DNA from 2 places in the Frankia sp. CgKIO3 genome. Region 1 is predicted to be linked to the other one. Evidence: riboswitches for the same ligand, from Rfam matches in the RefSeq annotation. Region 1 holds a riboswitch; the other holds the start of a gene.
The links. Region 1 has a riboswitch for cyclic di-AMP ahead of AC08OJ_RS01380 (transglycosylase family protein). Riboswitches for the same ligand answer to the same signal wherever they lie in the genome.

Region 1 (11,636 bases):
GGAGTCAGAAACGACATCCGCCATACACCGCGAAGACCCGGGAAGACCCGGGAAACCGCCGAGCCCGTGCTGTCGGATATCCGATAGTCGAGCATTCAGCCGAACATCTGTGCCCGTTTGGCATGGCGTCGTTATCCTGATGTGTCGACTGACGGAGGACTGATCGCCCGATTTCACTCCGGCCTTCACCGACCGTACCGACATGGAAGGCCGTTTCGATGTCGTACGAATCTGGACCTTACCGGGTATCGCCCAAGCTGCTGGCCCGGGAGGACTTCCGGACGGCGTGTGCGACGCGAGACTTCCGCGCGGTGTTCCGGCTGATGAAGAAATATGACGGTGCCAGTCAGAATCGCATCGCCTCGCCGGTGGAAGGGCTCAGCCAGAGCAGGGTCAGCCGAATCATGCAGGGCGAGGACCGCATCGCCCGGCTCTCCCTGATCGAACGCATCGCCGACGCGCTGCGTATCCCGGGTAGTTATTTCCACCTGGCCGCACGGCCGTGGGAGGCGGCACGGGACGTGCGCGAGCCGCCCGGGCCGCCGACGGTTCCGGCCGGACCCGGCCCGACGCCGGTGGCCCACGTCGCGACCCCCTCCGTCGACCCGGCCCCGGCCCCCCGGGCCCGTCGTCGCCGAGAGCCCGGGCCGGGTCCCCCCCGGACCGGGGGGCCTGGTCGTCGAGGAGGACCGGGCCGAACTCCGCTACGACTACGACGACAGCATGTACGTCGCCCACCAGCGAAGACGTCTTCTCAACGCCGGCAGCGAACCGGTCACCCGGTATCTGATGCGGATATCGGTTGACCGGTTCCCGGGAGATCCGGAACGCTCCGCGCGGTTGTACCGATCCGATCCACTGCGCTGGGAGGACCTCCAGCTCAGCGCACACTGCGGCGGCGAGCAGATGGCCTGGCAGGTCAAGACCGACTGGGACGCGCTCAAGGAGGTCTGGCTGCTCTTCGAGAACAGTCGAGGGCGATTTCCGCTCTATCCCGGCGAATCGGCATGGATCAACTACAGCTACCAGGTGAGCAGGGAGAAGTGGGGGCCGTGGTTCCAGCGTGCCGTGCGGGTACCGACGAGTTTCCTCTCGGTGCAGCTGGACTTTCCGGCCGAGCTGGATCCCGTGGTCTGGGGCATGGAAACGTCGATGACCGCCGATGCCTTCCCGTTCCGGACCGCAATCGCCCGCACCGACTCCGGCGACCGGCGGATCTTCACCTGGTCGACCACCGAGCCGCCGCTGCACGCCCGCTACCGACTGGAATGGAACTTCCGGGCCACCGTGCCGGAACGTGATCCGGCCGCGGAGACCGGAACACGTCCCAGCGATCAGATGGCGGCCGTTGGCATCGTGCAGGAGGGTGAGGCGATCCTGCGGCAGTCGGCCCGCCCGTTCGCCCTGCCCGACGAGGCCGAGGACGCGCGTCGGGTCGTCGGCCGAGCTGTCCTCCGCCCTCGAACGGGTATCCGCCCTGCACACCTTCGGCAAGGGCATGGGCATCGCCGCGCCGCAGGTCGGCATCAACCGCGCCGCAGCGATCGTGCGTACCCCGGGCGGCGACACGCTCACGCTGCTCAACCCCAGCGTCATCGAAACCTCCCGGGAGACCGACGAGCAGTACGAGGGCTGCCTGAGCTTCTTTGACGTCCGTGGCCTCGTCCCCCGGCCGCTGGAGCTGCACGTCGAACACACCGATATCGACGGCAACCGGCACATCACCGTCTATCGGCAGGGGCTGGCGCGGCTTGTCGCCCACGAGATCGACCACCTGCACGGTCAGCTCTAAACGGATCGGATGCGGGCCGGAACCACACCGATCCCGGTGGAGCAGTACCGGGGTACCGGCTCGGCCTGGTCCTACAACCGCTGACCGACCCGAACGCACCCGCCTCGCGGGCGGCATGACGGCTGGCGGCTGGCGGCTGGCGGCGACGCAGCGCCGGGACCGGGTGTCCGGCACCGACTGGTAGATCCGACATATGACATGATTCCCTCGTGCCGTATAGTCCGGAAAGCGGGCGATAGGTGCGGGCCCGCCGGAACGCCGGCACAGATTTTTCCAGATCCTGGTTAGAGATTGCCGGCAGCGGGTAGCGGAGGCTTGATCACTACGCGGCGGAACAGTTTCTCCACGCACCGCGTATTGTTTACCGTCAACGTGACGACCCAGCTACGGACTAGGGATTTCCAGCCCGCTGGACAACCTCTAGAATCGGGCGCGCACGCGGGCGCGAAACACCATTAAAAAGATCGGGATAAGTAAACAGGATGCACTGTGTGCATCCTCACATACTCTTGTTTTTCCTGGGTCGCTCTCAGCTATGTTCATTGCCGTGCCGTCACCTGATGGCATGCGTCGGGCGGCACGCCGCATCCTGCCCCCGCTCGACGAGAATCAAACCTTCGGCAGGAGCGGGGGAACCAATTCCGGGCGCCACGAAAAGGCGTTCTCGGGGTGAAGCCGCGATGCGCGGCCGGGCATTCCCAGCCCGAACCCGACAGCTCACCTCGCAGGCGTGGGGAAGGGCAACTCAATGTCCAACGCTCGTTCGCTCGCTCGTGGCCTCAACCGCATCAGGCTCGGTTCCCGGGCCTTGATCGCCGCCACCACTCTCGCGGCCTCGATCGGCGGTGGCCTCGCGCTGTCCCAGCCGGTCAGCGCGTCGACGAATGCCGACCGCTTGCTCTCCAAGGTGATTCCGTGTGAGTCCGGGGGAAACCCGCGCGTGGTCAACTCCATCGGCGCCGGCGGGCTGTTCCAGTTCCTGCCCAGCACTTGGCGCGGGGTCGGCGGCAAGGGTCTGCCGCAGCACGCCAGCGTCGCCGAGCAGTGGCACCGCGCCCGCATCCTGTACGCCCAGCAGGGGACGAGCCCCTGGTACGCATCGAAGCCGTGCTGGGGTCACAAGATCTGAGCTGCCCGACTTCCCGCGCCAGCTTTCACTGTCCGCGCCCGGCCGGTACTGATCGGCGCGCGGCCAGCAGCCCCGTGTCCCCTCCGGGACACGGGGCTGCGCGCTACGTTTCCCGGTCACGGTTTCCCGGTCACGGCGACGCCGGCCAGGTCAACTTCCGCAGCCCCGCCCGGCGGCGGAGACCCGGCGGACCCACCGATCGGCCGGCTCAGCCGATCCGACGGCGGCGGGCGATCTCGGCCAGCGTGATCCCAGCGGCCACCCCCGCGTTGAGGGACTCCACCGCACCCGCCATGGGGATCCGGACCCTCACGTCGCAGCGCTGCTCGACCAGCCTGGACAACCCGCGTCCCTCGGAGCCGATCACCAGGACGAGTGGGTCGGTCGCCATCGTGAGCTCGTCGATGCTCACCTCGCCGCCCACAGCCAGACCGACGACGAACTGGCCGCCCGCCGCGTAGGAGACGAGCGTGCGGGCCAGGTTGGTGGCGCGCGCCACCGGCAGCCGGGCGGCGGCCCCCGCCGAGGTCTTCCAGGCCGCGGCGGTCATGCCGGCGGCCCTACGCTCCGGAACGACGACGCCATGGGCACCGAAGGCGGCGGCCGAGCGCACCACAGCCCCGAGGTTGCGGGGATCGGTGACCCCGTCCAGCGCCAGCAGCAGACCGGGGGGGGACGAGCGCGCGCGGGCGAGGAGATCATCCGGATGGGCATACCAGAACGGCGGTACCACGAGGGCGAGACCCTGATGCGGAGCGGTGCCACACATCCGGTCGAGATCCGTGCGGCCGACGTCGGCCACGGCGATCCCGGCCCGCCCGGCGAGTCGGCGGGCGTCGGCGAGCCGCTCGTCGAAGTCCAGCCCGCCGGCGATGAAAAGGGCCGACGACGGCACCCCGGCCCGCAGCGCCTCGACCACCGCGTTGCGCCCGACCACCAGCTCGTCGCCCTCGGTCCGCCGTGGGCGCCCGGTCCCCGCGGAACCCCCCGCGGCGCTCGGCCCGGTGGTGGCCGCAGCGGCGACGGCGCGGCCACCATCCCCGCGCCGGCCGGCGGCCGCTCGACCCCGCTCGGCTCCGGCCGATGCGGAACGGGCCGCAGCAGCCGCCGCCGCACGACGCTGGGCGGGATGGCCGGGGCGCAGCTGCGCGGGCGGCGTGGCCCCACGGCCCTCCAGCGCCTTGCGGCCGTGACCGCCGCTGCCCGTGGAGGCCCCCTTGCGGTGGGAACCGGACTTGGCGGCCCGACCGCCCTGACCGCCGCGGGCGATCCCATCGCCCCGGCGAGCGGCGCCGGCCATCAGGACCACCGACCAGTACACGCCCGGGGAATGACCATGTGACCACGGTATACGGCGGACGACACCGGCGTGTCGGGGCACGCTCAGCGAGAGCTCGGCAGGAGCTCGGCGGAGGACCTCTGCCATGGGCATACCTCGACATGGCCGTTTCCGGGGACCCGGCGCCCTATCCTGAGGGCCGGCAGGCCCACGGCCCGACCTGACGTGGTCCGGCCGCCCCTCACCGGCGTCAGGAGGGTCAGGTGCGCATCACCACGCCGACCGGCGGGCCCGGGGTTCCCCGGAGTGCGGGGGCCCTGCCACCATCCACCCCCGGCCTTTACGCTCTTTTAGGGTCGCCCGCCGGCGATGGCGGGCGCGTCGGATCAGGTCGCCGGCACGGCGATCTACACCCTCGACGTGCCGCGGGAGAAGCTGGGAGAATACGTCTCCATGGATGCGTGATGACCAGCTCGACGAGTGTGACCACCTCGGTCGATCATCGGGCGCGCGCCGTCGGTGTCCCGAGACGGCCACGGCGAGCATCGACGATCCGGCCGTTAGCGACCCGACCGTCAAGGACCCGACCGTCAGGGGCAGGAGGCACCCAGCACATGGCTCTGCGCACACCGCCCGCATGCGTTCCCCCGGCTGTTTCCGGCCGCGGCCGATTTCTCCCGGCGGCATGACGGTGGACCTCAACCCGCGTGACGACGCCCCCACAGTCGCCTACCAGATCACCGGGGGGCCGTTCGAACTCAACGACGACCTGGGTCGCTGCCCGGTGTGTGCGGCGCCGGTGTATGCCGACGACCGGTACTGCGAGGTCTGTGGTCACGGGCTGGAGGGCCCGGACCCCGGCCACGGCGACGCCGACCACAGCGAGGTCGACCTCGGCCAGCTCGCCGGCGTGTGCGACCGCGGCGTCCGGCACACCACCAACGAGGACGCCATGGGCCTGGCCGTCGTGTACGGCACGCTGATCGCGGTGGTGTGTGACGGCGTGTCGACCACTCCGGGCTCCGGGCAGGCCTCGGCCGCCGCGGCGACCACCGCCATGGCCGTCCTCGCGGATGCGGTGCGTGCCCACGGCCCGGGGCGCCCCGTCCACCACGACACCCGCCCGTCGCGCGGCGTCAGCCGGGCCGAGGAGATGCTCGACATCCTCGAACCATCGTATGCCGACTACAAGAAGCCACGAACATCGCCCCGCACGGTCGTCGGCGGGTTCTCCCCGGAGGACGCCGAGGCCGCGCTGCACGCCGCCGTCGACGCGGCCCAGGCGACCATCGCCCAACTCAGCGCGGCCGAGGGGCGGATGGCGCCGTCGTGCACGTTCGCCGCGGCCATCGTCACCCCGCCGACCCCGGACGGCCCGGGCATGGTCACGGTCGGCTGGGTCGGCGACAGCCGGGTCTACCTGCTCGGTCCGCGCTGGTGCGAGCGGCTGACCGCCGACGACACCTGGGCGGCTGAGGCCGCGCGCGCGGGGCTCATCCCAGCCAACGAGGCCGAGACACACCGGCGGGCGCACACCCTCACCTGCTGGCTGGGCGGCGACGTCGAGGACGTCGCGCCGCACACCGAGATGTTCCCAATCGAGGCGCCGGCCACGGTACTGGTCTGCAGCGACGGGCTGTGGAACTACGCGTCCCGGCCCGACGTGATGGCCGCGCTGGTCAATCAGCTCCCACCCCACTGCGAGGCCATCGACGTCGCCCGCCACCTCGTCGACTTCGCCATCGACTCCGGGGGACACGACAACATCACGGTGGTGGCCGCCCGGGTGGAGGACTGATGAGCGTCTTCACCGCGGAGGTCGCACCCGTGGTACGTGATCTGACGGGCGAGGCCACGCCCGCGGACGAACGCTGCTTCGGCTACCCTACCGGCGCGTGGGGAATCGAGACGTCGGCGGCGCGGGTCAGCCTCGTCGTCGACGGCCGGGTGGCGTCAAAGGCGCTGGTCCGAGCGGTTTGGACGGACGATGAGACCCAGTGGAGCCGGATCAGCGACCCAGTCACCCACTACACCGACCAGGTGGAACTCCCGGCCGCGGTGCTACGGGGCCTGGAGGCGCGTCGGGCCGGCGACGAGGCGACTGCGACACTGTTGCTCGGACGCGACGCTCAGCTGGCGCTCGCCTCCGGCAACGAAGACACCTACCGCCTCCTACAGAAGGTGGTTCGCGTCGACAATGCCACAACAGGTACGGTTCGGTTGAAGAAGAACGTCAAGAAGATCGATGAGATGGTCCTTGACACACGGTCGACGAGGACCCTCCGGGTGAACCGGTGATCAGGTGAGGGCACGATGCCCTACGGGGCACCTGTCTCACGACCCGACTACTGCGATCGGTGCGGAATTGGGATCATGAGTGGTCAGGAGAGGTACGAATACCGTCCGGAGGACGGCGGGCGAGCTCCCTACGGAGCAGATGCCCCCGGCCGCTCGGCTGACGGGAACCGTCGGCGTGGGCCAGCCGAACAGACCGGCCCGGATGCGGACGGTCCAGATGGCTACGACCCGTTGGGCATCCGCCGTTCGCCAGCCGACCTGCCCGGGGTGACGGACCCGCCGCGCGTCGGCGACCCGCGCGGTGGCGACTCGTACGGCGGGTATGGCCGTGACGGCTACCCCGACCAGTCCCGGGGGGGCCGCGGTTATCAGGAGGACCCCTACGGCCCGCCCGGTGGCTATGATCGTGACCCCTACCCACGCGGGCGTGACGAGCAGCCGGCCCCCGACGACCGGATCGACCACGGGCGCGATCCCTACGGTCGAGACTGGGGCACGCCGGAGAACCGTGGCGGCTACCCCGTCGGCCGCGACAGCCGGACGCCGGGTGGATATCCGGATCCGCGGGGCGACCTTGACCGCGAGTCGGACACGCACCGCCGGAGCCGACGCGACGCCGAGTACGGCTACGGTGCGGACCCGCTGGGCATGGACGCCTCCGCTCCACCCCCGCCATCCATCGACCGGGTCACCCAGAGCCGGGGCGGCAACCCGCGGCACAGCGGCACCCGCGGCGGCCACGTCGACCCCCGTGACGCGGTCCTCGACGACCCACGGGCCGGCGCCGGGCGTGGCGCCGGCTGGGATCGGGACCGCGCGCCGACGGGCAGCACCGTCTGGGAAGCCATCGTCGAGGCGGAGCGCGAGTACTACGACAGCGGCGACGACCACCGGGTCCCGTTCCCGACCTTCTACCCTCGTCGGGTCTTCGCCCTGGCCGGCTCTCAGATGCTCGTGGGGCGGCGCAGCGAGTCCCGTGGCATCCATCCGGACATCGACCTGTCCGGAGCGCCGGAGGACCCGGGAATCTCCCGCAGCCACGCCCTGTTCGAGCTGCTGCCCGACGGCGGTTACGCGGTCCGCGACCCGGGATCCACCAACGGCACCCGGCTGAACGACGAACCGGACCCCATCGAGCCCGGCCAGCCCGTTCCGCTACGTGACGGGGACCGGGTCTACCTGGGCGCCTGGACGCGCATCACATTACGCGCCCGCTGATCTACCGGGTCGCCTGCCGCCGTCCGGGGCGGCAGGCGGCCTGCCGATCAGATCAGTCAACTGATCGTCACGGCGTCAACGCTGATCAACCTGGTGAGACCTGGTCGGTCGGCTCAGGCCAGATGCCAGCGCTGGCCCTCTGGAGTGTCCTCCACGATCAGGCCGGCGGCTGCCAGTCTCGAGCGGATGGCGTCGGCTTCCGCATAGTCCCGCCGGGCCCGGGCCGCGGACCGCAGATCCAGCACGACCTGCATCGCGCCGTCCAGCGCCGGCCTGAACTCGGCACCTGCGGTAGGCCACTGCTCATGCGGGTCGAGACCGAAGATGTTCAGCATCCGCCGGGTCACGTCCACCCACCCGGCCAACTCCCGGCTGTGAGCCTTCGACAGCACCTGGTTTCCCTGACTCACCGCGCCGAACAGGGCCGCCAGCGCACGTCCGACGGCGAGATCGTCGTCCATAGCGGTGGTGAAATCGGACCAGGCCCGCCGCGGGGTGAGCCTCGGCTCACCACCCGGCCCGGGAACCGGCACCGGCCGGGCTCCGGCCACCGTCGGCCGCGTCCCGGCCTTCCCCGCCGTCCCTGCGGTCGACGACGAGACGACCTCGTCGGCTGCCAGTGCCGCCGCCTCCCCGGGCCCGCCGAGGATGTCCAACGCGTTGCGGACGAAGGTCTCCACCCGGTCGTGGGCCGCGGTGGATTCCGCCAGCGCCTCGGCGCTGTAGTCGAGCGTGGACCGGTAGTGCGCGGAAAGCAAATGATAACGCAGAACCTGCGGACGGACCTCGTCGAGGGCGTCGGCCACCAGGACGGAATTTCCCAACGACTTCGACATCTTCGTCCCGCCGGTCGTCAGCAGGCCGACGTGCATCCAGTAGCGCGCCATCTCGCCACCACCGGGCTCGCCACCACCGGGGCCAGGCGAATCGGCCGAAGCCGCGTTCGACACCGGGCGGGCCGTGGCGGCGCAGACCGTCTGGGCACGTTCGTTCTCGTGGTGCGGGAAAATCAGGTCGAGTCCGCCGCCGTGGATGTCGAAGACCGGGCCGAGGTATTTTCCGGCCATCGCAGAGCATTCCAGATGCCAGCCCGGCCGGCCGTCACCCCAGGGGGACGACCAAAACGGTTCGCCGGGCCTGGCTGCCTTCCACAACGCGAAGTCGCGGGGGTCAGCCTTGCCGGGCTCGGCCTCCACGGACGGTTGCATCGCGTCGGGTCGCTGGTGGGACAGCGCTCCGTAGTCGACGAACGCACCCACCCGGAACCAGACCGAACCGCCGCTGGCGTACGCGTATCCCCTCTCCACGAGGGCCGACACCAGCGCGATCATCTCGGGGATGTGACCGGTGGCACGCGGCTGGATCGTCGGGGGCAGGATCCCGAGAGTGCGGTAGGCGTCGTCGAACGCACGGGTCTGCCGGGTGGCGAGCTCCCAGACCGAGGTGCCGTCCCGATCCGCGTTGATGATAATTTTGTCGTCGATGTCGGTGACGTTCTGCACAAAGGTCACCGAGTGGCCGGACTGCACCAGCCACCGGCGCAGCAGATCGAAGGGCAGCGCCGTGCGGATGTGGCCCACATGCGGGGCCGCCTGCACGGTGGGCCCGCACACGTAGACGCCCACGTGACCGGGGCGTAGCGGCTCGAATGGCCGCACACGCCGCCTGCGCGTGTCGTGGAGGTGGAGACCCATCTGTCAAGGGTACGGCCCCGCTCGACCGACGGGACCCAAGGGGAGGGTCAGCCGACCGTCAGTACCCGGTCGGCCACGACCCGGACGACCACCCTGGCCTCATCCGGATCATCCCACCGGTACACGTCTCCGGTGTACTTCACCGACAGCCGGTCGATCAGTTCCCGGCCGCCATCCTCGATCAGGGTAGCGGTCCCGCGGACCTCGATGTAACCGTAGGGATCGCCCTGGTCGAGGAACATCAGTCCGACCCGCGGATCCCTTGCGATGTCGCGTTCCTTCGCGCGCCCCCGCACCGTGGACAGCAGCAGTTCGTCCTCGTCGCGGTCCACCCACAGCACCGTCATCCGCGGCGAGCCGTCGGGCTGGATCGTCGCCAGAACGACGTAGGTCCGGGCGTCGGCAAGGGCCCTCACCAACTCTGGAAGGCGGTCAGCCATCAGACTCCTCGGGGAGGGGCCAGGGTCAGCTCACCCTCTCATCTCCGCGCCGGCACGCGGTCAGTCGATGACAAAACGGCATATCACCGGTGACAGGCTCGCCGTCAGGCGCGGACGACGAGCGCGGTCGCGATGGCGGCCAAGCCTTCGCCCCGCCCAGTGAGGCCGAGTCCGTCGCTGGTGGTGGCCGACAGGCTCACCGAGGCGCCCAAGGCCACGGACATCGCCTTCTGCGCCTCCTCGCGACGCCCGGCCATCCTGGGCCGGCTCCCGATGACCTGGACCGAGACGTTGCCGATCGCCCAACCGGCGGCACCGAGAAGCCGCGCCGTCTCGGCCAGCAGGACCGCGCCCGACGCACCCGCGTACTCCGGTCGGTCCGTGCCGAAAACTCGACCCAGATCACCGAGGCACGAGGCGGTGAGAAGTGCGTCACAAGCCGCGTGTGCGGCGACGTCCCCGTCGGAGTGCCCGGCGAGCCCGGTCTCCCCCGGCCATTCCAGGCAAGCCACCCAGCACGGCCTGCCGGCGGCGAACGGATGCACATCGACCCCAACGCCGACCCGGGGCAGGATCACCGTGTTCACCAAACTGGACGCGGGAGCCTGCCGGCTGGTAGGCGCGGCGTCCACGACGGGTTCGTCCCGCCGCGGGCCGCCGGTCATCCGCCACTCCAGGCGTCCGTGGACCGGGCGCCCGCGAACTGGGGCTCCGCGGGCCGGGCGTCGTCCGCGGAGTCGCAGCGGGCGAGTAGCGCCTCGGCGAGCACGAGATCCGCCGGTCGAGTCACCTTGAATGCCTCCTGCGCGCCGGGAATGGTCGTCACCGGCACTCCCAGAGCCTCCACCAGTCCCGCATCGTCGGTCACGGCGATGTCCTCGAGCGCATACGCGGCGCTCAACACGTCGCGGCGGAATCCCTGCGGGGTCTGCACGGCTCGCAAGCCGTCCCGCGGCGGGGTACGCACCACCCGCCCGTCGGCGTCCACCTCCTTGACCGTGTCGGCTAGCGGCACGACGGGAATCACCGCGGGATGCCCGTCGAGCACCGCCGCCGCCACCGCGTCGACCAGCTCGGGGGGCGTCAGCGGCCGGGCGGCGTCGTGGACCAGTACCACGGAGACGTCGTCGTCCACGGCCCGCAGGGCGCGGCGGACCGAATCCACCCGCTCGGCGCCGCCGGCGATCACATGCACGCCCCCGCCGAGCAACTGGGCCACGGCATCGACCAGCGTCGGTGGCGCCGCGACAACGATCTGCGTCACTAGCCTGGAGCGGCGCAACGATTCCACCGTACGCACCAGCATGGGCCTGCCACCGAGGGCTCGCAGCGCCTTGGGAGTACCTCCCCCCAGCCGCTCACCCCGGCCGGCAGCCGGCACGATCGCCGCCACCCGGGGGCTCGCCACCGGCAACCGGTGACCTTCGCCCACCACAGGACCTCCCGTGTGCCATCCGCCACGAGGGCATGGCGGATCCAGCCGGCTCGGCGCGAGCCGCCGGTGGGCGCAACACCGCCCACCACCGTCTCGACGCCACTCAGCCGGAACCTGAGTCGGCAACGCGCTCGGGACGGCGGTCTCCCGGAAAGAGAATGCCTTTCCGGATTATCATGCCGTGCCGAATAGATCGCCTGTCGGCCGGACGAATTACGCCTGCGCCAACAAGCCCACGATCATCCGGCGAGAACCTCGTCGAGCATGGCCTCCGCCTTGTCCTCGTTGGTGCCCTCGGCGAGCGCAAGCTCGCTGAGGAGGATTTGCCGGGCCTTGCTCAACATTCGCTTC
Region 2 (11,636 bases), on a different contig from region 1:
CCGGCCGGGTCGGCCACGGTGAGGCCGACGTCGTCCAGGTGCCGGAAGACCTCGGCGAGCCCCTGCCGGGTGTTGAGCCCGCGACCGGCGAGGACCTGCCCGGCGAGCGCCTCGATATGGAAGGAGCGCAGGTGGCTGCCGCGCACCCGGTTCCACGCCTTGAGCAGGCGGACCGCCGAGATCACCCGGGGGCCGAGGTCCGCCGCCCAGCTCGTGTGCCGCTCCGGCCGGGTCGGCAGCCAGCCACCGACCCGGTCGGGTATGACGTACCCGGCACGCGGATGATCGAAGGCCGGCACCAGATGGACGTCCGGGGGGGCGTCGTAGACGATGCGCAGCGCCTGGCCGCGGCTGCCGATCGTCTGGATCCGATCTCCGCCGATGGCGTTGCGTACACAGAGCAGCAGGTCGCGGGAGTCCCAGCGGAAACGCTTCCAGGCGCTGTTGGCCGCCGAGAAGACCGCGAAGATGTCGACCTCGTCGAGCGGACGGATCATGGTGTCCCGCCCCGCCGAGCCGATCGTGGCGACCCCGACCAGCGGCAGCGCGCAACGAGGCGGGAAGATCGCGCGCAGCGCCCGCTCCGCCTCGTCGCGGCGAGCCGCGACGACGGCACGGTCCTCGGCACTGAGACAGATCAGGTCGTCGAGTTTCGCGAAGGCACGCGCCGTGGTGCCGACCAGCAGCGGACCCGTCAGCGGACCGGTTGTCGGGTTAATCGGCGACGTCGAGCCGGCCGCAGCCGGCTCGGAGCGGAGGCCTCCCTCGGAGGGGAACAGAGGGTTGAGCGTCCCCGGCGCCGACTCCTTCGGCCGACGCCAGTGCGGCGGAATGATCAGATGGTCGTACGTGACCTCGCTCGGCCGGACTCCGGCCGGTGTCCCCCGAGGGGTATCCACACTCATGGTGCTGACCTCCCAGGCGCAGGTGGCGCCGGACCGTTCGGGCTCCCCTCCCCGGGCACGCGACGGCCCTCCCACGGACCCCCACGGACGCCCCGCCCAGCTTCGGCCCGTCGGCCATTGGTCGCGACATCGCCTTACATGGTGCCCCAGGGCATCACAGTCTGAACAGGGGGCTGTCTCCGCGGCGTGTTCACCACTCTCCTCGTGACGACGAAAGAATGAGCCGGGAGCTGTCACCCAGCCGACAACACAGCATGGTAACAGTACCGTCACGATGACCTTCTGCCGCGCCGCGAAAGGCGGCTGGACATGGGTTCTGCCCGTTCGGGCCGGATGACGGCCGGATCCGGACGGTACCGGAGCGGTCGGCGGTGACCCGCGGCGCCAGGCCCGGACGAAGCCCGGCGCCCAATGACGTTGCGTGACAAACCTCAATGGTCAACTTGGCGGCGGACGCAGCCAGATCCGCCACCAATCGGCGATCAGCACACCGGTGGGCACGAACGAGGTCGCCTGCGCGAGACGCTTCCCCACGCTGTCCCCGCGCCGGATCCGCGTCTCCACCAGAGCGCCGCGGTATTCGAACCATCCCGCGACCGCGCGGATCGCCTCGGTGGCGTAGCCGCTGCGCCGGCATCCGAGCACGATCGACACCCCGACCACCACCCGCCGGCCGTGGGCCTCCGCCGCGAGCAGGCCCACCGCCGCCGATCCTGGATGGCGACCCGGATGGCGACGCAGCACCCAGGTCAGGACCGTGTGGCCGGCGCTCGCCCGACGGCGCAGTTCGCGCCGCAGCGCCCCCGCCGGATCGTCGGGATCGGGCGCCCCCGCGGCAGGATCGGTCCCGACGATTCCGCCGAAGGGGCCGGATCCGTCACCGGGAGCGCCACGCGCGCCTGATCGCGGGGTGATGACCGTGAACGCCAGCGAAGGCGCGAGCTCCTCGGCGACGTATCCCGCGTTCCAAATGGTGAGCGGGAGTGCGAGTAGTCGGGAGGTGGTGAGTGTAGGGCCCTCACCCACGACGGGATGGCTCCCGGACCCCGAGCAGACCCCGTTCCCGGAGCCAGGACTCGGTGCGGTTCATGCCCTCGGGCAGCCGCACGACCGGCGACCATCCCGTCCGGGCCCGGATCTTCTCGATGGAGAGGCCCGCGTCGCGGGTCAGGGTGCGCACGGTGAGCGGACCGAGGTCCACCCGGGCGCGGGGATCGACTCCGGCCACCAGACGGGCACCGACACCGCGGACCAGGCCCGGTGCCCGCCGCGACGGGATCGCCGAGTTCATCGGAACGGCCGGAACGGCTGAGCCCGCTGGCCGTACCGAGGTCGTCGAGACCGCCGGGACCGGGTGGGTGGGGAGGGGTGGCGTCTCAGCCGCGGAACCGTCCGCGCCTCGCCTCCGGTAACCCTCCGCGAACGAACGGACACGATCAATCGCGTCGACCGCTTCGAAGATCCTGGCCGGTACGGAGCGGGGCGCCGCGATCGCGAGCATCTGACAGTAAAAGGTGAAGAAGTCGGCGGCGGACACCGACTCCCCCCCGGTCACGTGCAGCACCTCACCGGCGACCGCCGACCGGTCCGCACCGGCGACGGTGGTCACCGCCGTGACCACGTCGTCGACATGCACGGGGCTGAGCACACCCCGGCCGCCGTCGACGAGGACGAACCGCCCGGCCCGCATCAGCAGCACCGGCCAGAGGGTCCAGCGACCAGCCCGGGGACCGTAGGCGTCCCCGATCCGCAGGACGGTCGCGCCGAGTCCGTGCGCAGCGGCCGACCCGACCGCCTGTTCCGCGGCGGCCATGGCGTCGGCGCGGACGTCGCCAGTCAGCCCGATCGGCGTGGTCTCGTCCAGTGGTCGGCCGACGGCTCGCGCGGGCCCCCGGTCCCCGGTCCCGCCGGGGACCGGGCCACTCGTCCGGGCAAGCACGTCCACACAGGAAAGATGGATGAAGCGGTCGACCCCGGCCCGACCCGCGGCGTCGAGCAACGCCGCCGTGGCGCCGAGGGTCACCCGCCGGATCTCGGCGTCGGGCACCCGTACCGGCGCTCCGGCTCGGCCGGGACGCACCGGGGTCAGTTCCGCGACGCCACCGGTCCCGATGGCGGCGGCATGGATCACCAGCTCCGTGCCGTAAAGGGCTTTCTCCCACTCACCGGGACGGCTGACGTCGGCCTGCATGACACCCGGCGCGCGCCGGATGTCGATGGCGACAACGTCGTCACCGCGCCGCCGCAGCGCGTGGGCCAGCGCTCCGCCGAGGAAGCCGGCCGCGCCGGTGACCACCGCCCGAACCAAGGTCACTCCTCCTGCCAGGATCACCCTCGCCGACGGCGCTGCCGCGCGGCCCGCCAGCCCGTCTACCGGCTGGGTCCGCGGGCTTTACCACGCTCGCTGTCGTGCTCGTTGCCGTGCTCGCTGCCGTCGGCGACGATGACCCGACCCTACGGGATCGACTACTGATCAGGACCGGGACATCCCCGCGAGTCGCGGAGGATCGAGGTCGGGTGCACCTCGCGGGATGCCACGGGCCGGTCGCGCCCGGCAAGTGGGCCGGGCCCCACGGCGTCCCGAAGTCCTGGGTCCAGTAGGTGCCGTACCTGCCGCCCGTCGCTTAGCCCACGCCGATCCGGGTCAACGAACAGGTGAGGATGTTCGATCGGTGGTCCGGGCTGTTCATCCATCCGCGCATCACCTCGGCCACGGTGCGCTGACCGGCGGCGATGTTCTCGGCGGCGATGGAGAAGGAGAAGCCGGCGGCGATCCGGTCGAAGGGCGAGCGACTGTCCGGGCTGTCGTGGCCGAAATAGCCGGCCGTGGCCATGTCGACGCTGTGTGCCTGGGCCGCGGCGGCCAACCGTAAGTCGACGATCAACGGAGGGCAACCGGCCGCCCGGCGCTCGAGGTTGGTCGAGGTCACGGCCTGACCGACCAGGCTCGTCCAGGAGGCCGGCAGGTACGGCGGGCGCGGCGAGATAACAGCCGGCGCCGGGGCCGACGCGGACGGAGCCGTCACCGGCGCGGCCAGGGCCAGAGCCGACGCCCGCGCAGCGGGCAGCTGATCCGGACCGGCCGGGCGAGCGGCGGGCTGCGGCTCGGCCCCGGGCCCGGTCGGCGCACCCCGATCCGCGATCCGATCCGCGATCGACGTGGGAGGGACCCCGGCCGTCACCCCGACCACGCCCCGACCCGGCTGCGCGCCGACGCGGCCGGCCACGTGGTCACCGTCACGCGGTCCCGAATGACCACCCGCGAGCAGCACGATCGCCAGAACCGCGGTCAAGGCCCCTGCCGCGGTGCAGAGGACGGGGCCGGCGCGACGCCGTTCCGCATGGTGCCGCCTGTGGTGTCGAAGCATCGAATCCTTCGGTGGTCGGACCCCCCGACCGCGTACCTGGATCGATCAAGGTTAGCCGGCCATAGCCAGAAATTGCCATAGGAAAGGGAATTGATCGTCCAATGTGATCTGGTCGTAACGTCGTGGAGACTACCGGTCCACGGATCTCCCGACGGGATCCGGCGCCGCGGGGCACTAACGGACAACATCCCTACGCTCCTCGCCCGACCCTCGGCGCTCCTCGCCCGACACGGACTACCGCGGCCCCTGGTCGGGGAGCCGGCCCGATCGCCGACGCAGCAGCTCACCGGCGATCCCGGCGATGACGGAGATGGCGATCACGACGAGCGCGATCCACACCGCCGCGTCCCGCAGCCCAGGAATGGCGGCCGCCGTATAGCCCAGAAGGATCAATCCGGTCCCCCAGACGAGCGCTCCGAGCATGACCGCGATCAGAAAGCGGGACCATGACATCGCCACGGCCCCGGCGAGTACCGGCGCGAACGTCCTCGCCCACGGCACGAAGCGGGCCGCGACCAGGGTGATCGGCCCGAACCGTCGGTAGAATTCCTCCGTACGGGCCAGCACCGTGGCGTACCTGCGCTCCAGGTACGGCCGGCCGAGGCGATGCCCGGTGTAGTAGCCCGCCACCGCCCCGACGGTGGCCGCCGCTGCGACCCCGATCGAGAGGACCGCGACGGACACGTTCGACGCCGCGTCCGCCGCCATCAGCCCGGCCGCGAAGAGAATGGTGTCACCCGGAAGCCAGAACCCGATCAGGATCCCGCTCTCGACGAAGATGACCGCGAAGAGGACGACGTACAGCGTCATCCCGGACAGGCTGCCGACATCCACTCGACCAGTGTGCCGACCCTTGGTCGGCACCCGCCCCGCGCCCGGCGCGCGGACCGGCACCGCGTCGGCGACGTCAGCCGCATCCGACCCCGGGACGGGGCAAGGCGTCATACCCTTCGCCCATCAGGAGTCCACGGCGGGCTTCGGCCCGATCCGGCTGTCCTGCACCGCGGGTGCAGGGCTGATCGGCGCCCCTACAGGTTCGTAAGGAGCCCCACCGATGCCCATCGCCACGCCAGACGTATATGCCGAGATGCTCGACCGGGCGAAGGCCCAGTCCTTCGCCTACCCCGCGATCAACGTGACCTCGTCGCAGTCCCTGAACGCCGCGCTGCGGGGCTTCACCGAAGCCGGCAGTGACGGCATCGTGCAGGTGTCCACCGGCGGTGCCGAGTACCTGTCCGGCTCGACGGTGAAGAACATGGTCCTCGGCGCGGAGGCACTAGCCGAGTTCGCCCACCATGTCGCGGAGGCGTATCCGGTCAACATCGCCCTGCACACCGACCACTGCCCGGCCGACAAGCTTGACACCTACATCCGTCCCCTGATCGCGATCTCGAAGGATCGGGTGGCCCAGGGGCGCGAGCCGCTCTTCCAGTCGCACATGTGGGACGGCTCGGCGGTCCCCCTTGAGGAGAACCTCAAGATCGCCGAGGAACTACTCGCGGATGCCGCCGCCGCGAAGATCGTTCTCGAGGTCGAGATCGGGGTCGTCGGCGGCGAGGAGGACGGCGTCGTCGGCGCGATCGACGAGAAGCTCTACACGACGCCGGAGGACATGTGGCGGACGGCCGAGGTGCTCGGCACCGGCGCGAAGGGGCGCTACCTGCTCGCCGCCACCTTCGGCAACGTGCACGGTGTGTACAAGCCCGGAAACGTCAAGCTACGCCCGACGATTCTGCACGAAGGACAGGAGTACGTCGCCAGGAAGCTCGGGCTGCCAGCCAGCGCGAAGCCGTTCAACCTCGTCTTTCACGGCGGTAGCGGGTCGGCTCTCACCGAAATCCGCGAGACGCTCGACTACGGGGTGGTCAAGATGAACGTGGACACGGACACCCAGTACGCATTCACCCGCCCCATCGTGGACCACGTGTTCAAAAACTATGACGGCGTTCTCAAGGTGGACGGTGAGGTCGGCGTGAAGAAGGCATACGACCCGCGTACCTACGGAAAGCTCGCGGAGAGCAGCATGGCGGCCCGCGTCGCCCAGGCGTGTGAGGACCTCCGTTCCGCCGGCACCAGCCTCGGACGGGCATAGTCCGGGCCAGGAGCGCACGCCGGCTGGCGGGATCGGTTCGTCGGATACCGTCCGGCCGGACCGCCGGCCGGCGGACAGGAGGCGGGCAGGAGGACAGATAGCCGCCGGCCGCGAAAACGGGCAACCGGGCAACCGCCGCCGCTCGTCCGAGGGCATTCTCCGGACCCCTCGACCCGACACTCTCCATCGTTTCCGGCGGACGGAACGACCGGCACGCGGCGGACATCCGACCCGCCCCGGTCCGATGCACGACCTGCCGATTTCCCGTACTATGCCGGCCCCACGGTTCCCCGGTCGCTCCGACGGCTGGGGGACCACTGTTTACCGGGCGAGGGACCCCGCTCCTCGCGTAACGCCGCCTCCGCTGGCGACCAGCAGGTTGCGGCCACATTAGCGGACACGCACCGGGCCTTCGGTAACCGTTCACCTACCGCCCCGCCCCACGGAACCCCTTCGTCCAGCGTGGCGGCCCGACAGGCAATTTTCACAATCGGTGTTCGATCGAATCCGCCGTGTGCAAAAATCACAACGCTGCAAGTTACCGCCCGATTTCCGTTGTTTTTCTCACAAAAACAGGCTTCAACGGACGAAGCGTAGTATCAGGCCGATCACTCGCGTCGATCTCGTAGCAGGGCCGTCACACCTTTGTTGACATATCACACATCTGGCCTGATACGGGACTCTCCGCTCATCGTCGCCCATCGGCAAACAGGGTGATCGGCCAAGCACAAATGCCTCCGCACGTCGTACCGCCAGTTTGATGAGCGGGCGCGCACGCGCGATACCAGGCCGTCGATTCCTGCTCAAGCAGGCGCGCCGAGTGTGCTCTTTTTCACGCACCCTATTCAATGCTTGGCGACTCGCCGGGCGGCGTGGTTATGGTTTTCGCCGTGCCCGGCAACAACGCCGGGCATTCGTCGGGCGGCACGCCGAATCCTGCCCCCGGCCGACGATTTCTCGAACCGGGCGGCAGGAACGGGGGACCCATCTCCGAGTATCGAAAGGATTCGATGCTCTCGGGGTGAAGCCATGTGCGACGACCACACGGAAAGGTGTTTCCGGTGCGGCTTCCGTCTCCAGGGAATCCCTGGCACGGCCGGGCAGTTCCCAGTCCGAATCCGACAGCTTACCTCGCAGGCGTGGGGAAGGACCACAAGACATGTCCGACGCACGTATCAGTGGCCGACAATGCCGCGCCGGTACCCGCAGCCGGGCCCGGGCCCTCGTGGTCGCACCCGTACTCGCGGCAGCGGTGGGCGGCACCTTCGCGCTCAGCCAGCCGGCCGGTGCGGCCACCACCTGGACGGGCCTGCGGCAGTGCGAGTCCGGCGGTGACTACACGATCAACACCGGCAACGCGTACTACGGCGCCTACCAGTTCTCCGCCAGCACCTGGCACGGCCTCGGCTACAGCGGTCTGCCGCACCAGGCTCCCCCGGCTGTCCAGGACGAGGCCGCACTCAAGCTCGCCCGGCGGTCCGGCTTCGGCCAGTGGCCGACCTGTGGCCGCGGGATGGGCGCCGACCAGCTCGCGGGCGGCTCGTCGAGCTCCTCGGGCCAGGCGTCGCGCACGGCGAAACGCAGTGAGCTGACGGTCAGCCCCATCTCCGTGAGCACCCCCGTATTCACCCGTAACCTGACGACCGCACTGGCCAGGCAGGTACGTGACGACGTGCGGGCCTGGCAGGCCCGCGTCAACCATCTGGGGTATCCGATCACGATCGACGGCCGTTACGGACCACGCTCCGCCGCAGTCGCCCGCGCCCTGCAGGCCGCCAAGGGACTCGCCGTCGACGGCATCGTCGGCCCGGCGACCTGGCGGGCCACCTTCAGCTGATCCTCTCTATCAGCTCTATCAGCTGATCCATTCACTCCGTCAGCTCCGTCAGCTGATCTCTTCACTCCGCTCCCGCGACGGGGGACGACCGCCGCGGCAACCGGACATCCCACCCCGGCGACACCGGTCAGGGGATCTCACCTCGACGACGGGCCGGCCCGACCGGCCTCCGGACGATCTCCGGTTGACGGCCCGTACGGGCTGGCCCGTGCAACCCACCACCAACATCACCCGGACCACACCCTGACCGGCCTCCGGCAGAGCCGATCTTCGGCAAGGCCGGCGAGGAACAGCAGGACCAGCGAGCCACCTGCGGAACCTGTACAGAAGTGGCACGATTCGCGCGATCCTCACTGGTTACTCCGGACCACCCCGGTTTGCGCTCCATGAGCGGTTCTCGCTAGAGTGCCGCTCACTCGCCTCGTCGGCGAGGCCGCCCGGACGGACGCCGAGTCCTGCCCCCGTGCGAGCGGCCGGAACGAACATCAACCGCAGCGGGCAGGAGTGGGGGACCCACATTTCGGGCGCCGCAAGCAGCGTCCTTGGGGTAAAGCCGGTGCATCCCGGTCCATGGTGGAGAGCGGTTCCTACTCGCCACCCGGGGTCGGATCCTCCGGCCGGGCCATCCCAGCCCGCACCCGACAGCTCACCCCGCAGGCGACGGGATTGGACGAACATGCCCTCTGGGCGTCGTGGCGGCAGACATCGAGCACCGCAGGCCCCATCGCCCGCCGGTCGCATCCTGCGCACCACCGGCGCGGTCACGGCCATCGTCGGCAGCGGCCTCGCGGTCACCGCGGCTCCGGCGGGCGCGGCCACCGCCGATGACTTCGCCAAGCTCCGCCAGTGCGAGTCCGGCGGCAACTACGCGATCAGCACCGGCAACGGCTTCTCCGGTGCCTACCAGTTCGACGACCGGACCTGGCACGGGCTCGGGTACTCCGGCCGGCCGTACCAGGCGTCGCCCGCCACGCAGGACGAGGCGGCCGCGAAGCTCTACAACCAGCGGGGCTGGCAGCCATGGCCGTCCTGCTCGGTCAAGATGGGCCTGACCAACAACGGCCCGGCCAGTGTCCCGGGCGGCTCTGGCGACGTCATCCAGCAGGCCATCACCCCGGTGGAACCCCCCATGACGCTGGACCGGGCTCGCCGGGAGATGGGGGACGGCTCGTTCAGGGGCACGGTCCTCGACGCGTCCCTCAGCGACGACGTCCGCCCGGAGGCCTTCGTCTGGCAGGACAGAATGCGCCAGAAGGGCTTCGTACTCACCGTCGACGGCAAGTTCGGACCGCAGTCGCAGGGCATCGCCGCGCTGTACTCGTACCTCACCCGGGTGAACGACGGTCAACCCGGGGTCGTCGGCCAGAATCTGTGGAACGTCAGCGTCAGGGCCTGACCGACCCGGTCACCGTGCGCGCAGGGCGGGCGCGTCCGGGGTGACCTCCATGACGTGTGCGGCCAGTCGTCGGGCAGGATGCACTCATGACGACGCCGTCCGCCTCGGGAAAGCCCAACCTGCTCTCCGGTCCGCCGCCGACGCTCCTGCCCTCCGACGCGGCCGCGACCGAGGCGCTGGCCGCCGGTGATCCGCCGGATGCCGTCGCCGCCCGGCTGCCCGCGTTCAGCGCGCCCTGGGCCGCGCTCGCCGAGCTCGCGCTCACCGGCGGACGACCCATCGAGGCCTATGCCTACGCCCGCACGGGCTATCACCGCGGCCTCGACGCCCTGCGCCGCTCGGGCTGGAAGGGCAACGGGCCGATCCCCTGGTCACACGAACCCAACCGCGGGTTCCTGCGTTCACTCGCCGCTCTCGTCCGGGCGGCCGCGGCCATCGGGGAGGCCGAGGAGGCCACCCGCTGCCGGACGTTCCTGACCGGCAGCAATCCCGTCACCGCCAGTGAGATCGGCTTCACCTGACAGTGAGTTCATCAGGCCGCGTCGGTGGTGGAGGCCAGCGAGGACGCCGCAGCCGGCCCCACGGCCCCGCCATCCCTAGTAACCTCGCCCGGTGCCTGCTCTTGTCCTCATCGGTGCCCAGTGGGGCGACGAGGGAAAAGGAAAGGCGACCGACCTCTTGGGCGGCGCCGTCGATTACGTCGTCCGATACCAGGGTGGCAACAACGCCGGCCACACCGTGGTCATCGGGGCGGAGAGCTACGCGCTCCACCTGATTCCCAGTGGCATGCTGCGAGCCGACTGCGTTCCCGTGATCGGCAACGGGGTCGTCATCGACCCGGGCGTGCTGCTGGCCGAGATGGACGGGCTCACCGCCCGCGGCATCGACGTCTCCCGGCTCCTGATCAGCGCGAACGCCCACCTGATCATGCCCCATCACCGGGCGCTGGACCGGGTCATCGAGCGCTACCTGGGCAAGGCGCGGATCGGTACCACCGGTCGCGGCATCGGTCCCACCTACGGCGACAAGGTTGCCCGTACGGGCATCAGAGTGCAGGATCTCCTCGACCCGGGCATCTTCCACAAGAAGCTCGAACTGGTGCTACGGGAGAAGAACCAGGTCCTGGCCAAGGTCTACAACCGGCGCCGGATCGAGCTAGACGAGGTGGTCGAGGAGTACGCCGACTACGCGAAACGCCTCCAACCCCACATCGCCGACACCGGCCTGATTCTCGACCGGGCGCTGCGCGCGGGCAAGGTCGTGCTGCTCGAAGGCTCCCAGGGCACTCTCCTCGACGTCGATCACGGCACCTACCCGTTCGTCACGTCATCGAACCCGACCGCCGGCTACGCGGCCACCGGCGCCGGCATCGGCCCGACGAGGATCAGTCGGGTGATCGGCATCATCAAGGCCTACACGACCCGGGTCGGCGCCGGCCCCTTCCCCACCGAACTGGACGACAAGGTCGGAGAGGAGCTGCGCCGCATTGGCGGGGAGTTCGGCGTGACGACCGGCCGGGCACGGCGCACCGGCTGGTTTGACGCCGTAATCGCCCGCTACGCGGTGCGGGTCAACGGTCTGACCGACCTTTTCCTCACCAAGCTGGACGTCCTGTCGGGCTTCGACCGGGTGCCCATCTGCGTCGGCTACGACATCGGCGGCGAACGGGTCGACGAGATGCCCATGACCCAGACCGAGTTCCACCACGCCAAGCCGATCTACACTGACCTGCCCGGCTGGCACGAGGACATCTCCGGCGTCCGGTCGTTCGCCGACCTGCCCGGCACCGCGAAGGACTACATCAGGGCGTTGGAGGAGTTCTCCGGCGCCCCGGTGTCGGCGGTCGGCGTCGGTCCCGGGCGGGACCAGACGCTCGTCATCAATGACCTGGTCTGAACAAACTGGTCCGAAAAGACCTGGTCTGATCCCGCCCGGCGCGGGCCAAGATCCGGTCGGTTCCGGTTGCAGCCGGAAGCATTACCATCGACGCTTGGGCGGTCACGCAAAGCAATGACGTCCGGGGGTGGTGGCGGTGGCC

Region 2: linked by a shared signal. The riboswitch ahead of AC08OJ_RS03120 (transglycosylase family protein) and the one ahead of AC08OJ_RS01380 (transglycosylase family protein) in region 1 are both predicted to bind cyclic di-AMP.

What each region holds. Positions count from the first base shown of each region.
Region 1 is NZ_CDWTMO010000004.1:41,461-53,096, reverse strand. Features, by position in the region: gene AC08OJ_RS01390 (helix-turn-helix domain-containing protein) at 219-806, shown strand; gene AC08OJ_RS01385 (peptide deformylase) at 1,367-1,792, shown strand; cyclic di-AMP (ydaO/yuaA leader) riboswitch at 2,395-2,538, shown strand; gene AC08OJ_RS01380 (transglycosylase family protein) at 2,541-2,921, shown strand; gene rlmB (23S rRNA (guanosine(2251)-2'-O)-methyltransferase RlmB) at 3,130-4,221, opposite strand; gene AC08OJ_RS01370 (PP2C family protein-serine/threonine phosphatase) at 4,886-5,998, shown strand; gene AC08OJ_RS01365 (hypothetical protein) at 5,998-6,498, shown strand; gene AC08OJ_RS01360 (FHA domain-containing protein) at 6,574-7,716, shown strand; gene AC08OJ_RS01355 (cysteine--tRNA ligase) at 7,830-9,410, opposite strand; gene AC08OJ_RS01350 (PPOX class F420-dependent oxidoreductase) at 9,458-9,850, opposite strand; gene ispF (2-C-methyl-D-erythritol 2,4-cyclodiphosphate synthase) at 9,955-10,515, opposite strand; gene ispD (2-C-methyl-D-erythritol 4-phosphate cytidylyltransferase) at 10,512-11,282, opposite strand; gene AC08OJ_RS01335 (CarD family transcriptional regulator) at 11,525-11,636, opposite strand, start outside.
Region 2 is NZ_CDWTMO010000013.1:18,840-30,475, reverse strand. Features, by position in the region: gene AC08OJ_RS03150 (nucleotidyltransferase domain-containing protein) at 1-905, opposite strand, end outside; gene AC08OJ_RS03145 (GNAT family N-acetyltransferase) at 1,344-1,931, opposite strand; gene AC08OJ_RS03140 (NAD-dependent epimerase/dehydratase family protein) at 1,924-3,213, opposite strand; gene AC08OJ_RS03135 (CAP domain-containing protein) at 3,530-4,198, opposite strand; gene AC08OJ_RS03130 (DedA family protein) at 4,508-5,218, opposite strand; gene fbaA (class II fructose-bisphosphate aldolase) at 5,328-6,365, shown strand; cyclic di-AMP (ydaO/yuaA leader) riboswitch at 7,283-7,518, shown strand; gene AC08OJ_RS03120 (transglycosylase family protein) at 7,525-8,202, shown strand; cyclic di-AMP (ydaO/yuaA leader) riboswitch at 8,680-8,876, shown strand; gene AC08OJ_RS03115 (transglycosylase family protein) at 8,879-9,598, shown strand; gene AC08OJ_RS03110 (DUF3151 domain-containing protein) at 9,685-10,119, shown strand; gene AC08OJ_RS03105 (adenylosuccinate synthase) at 10,211-11,494, shown strand.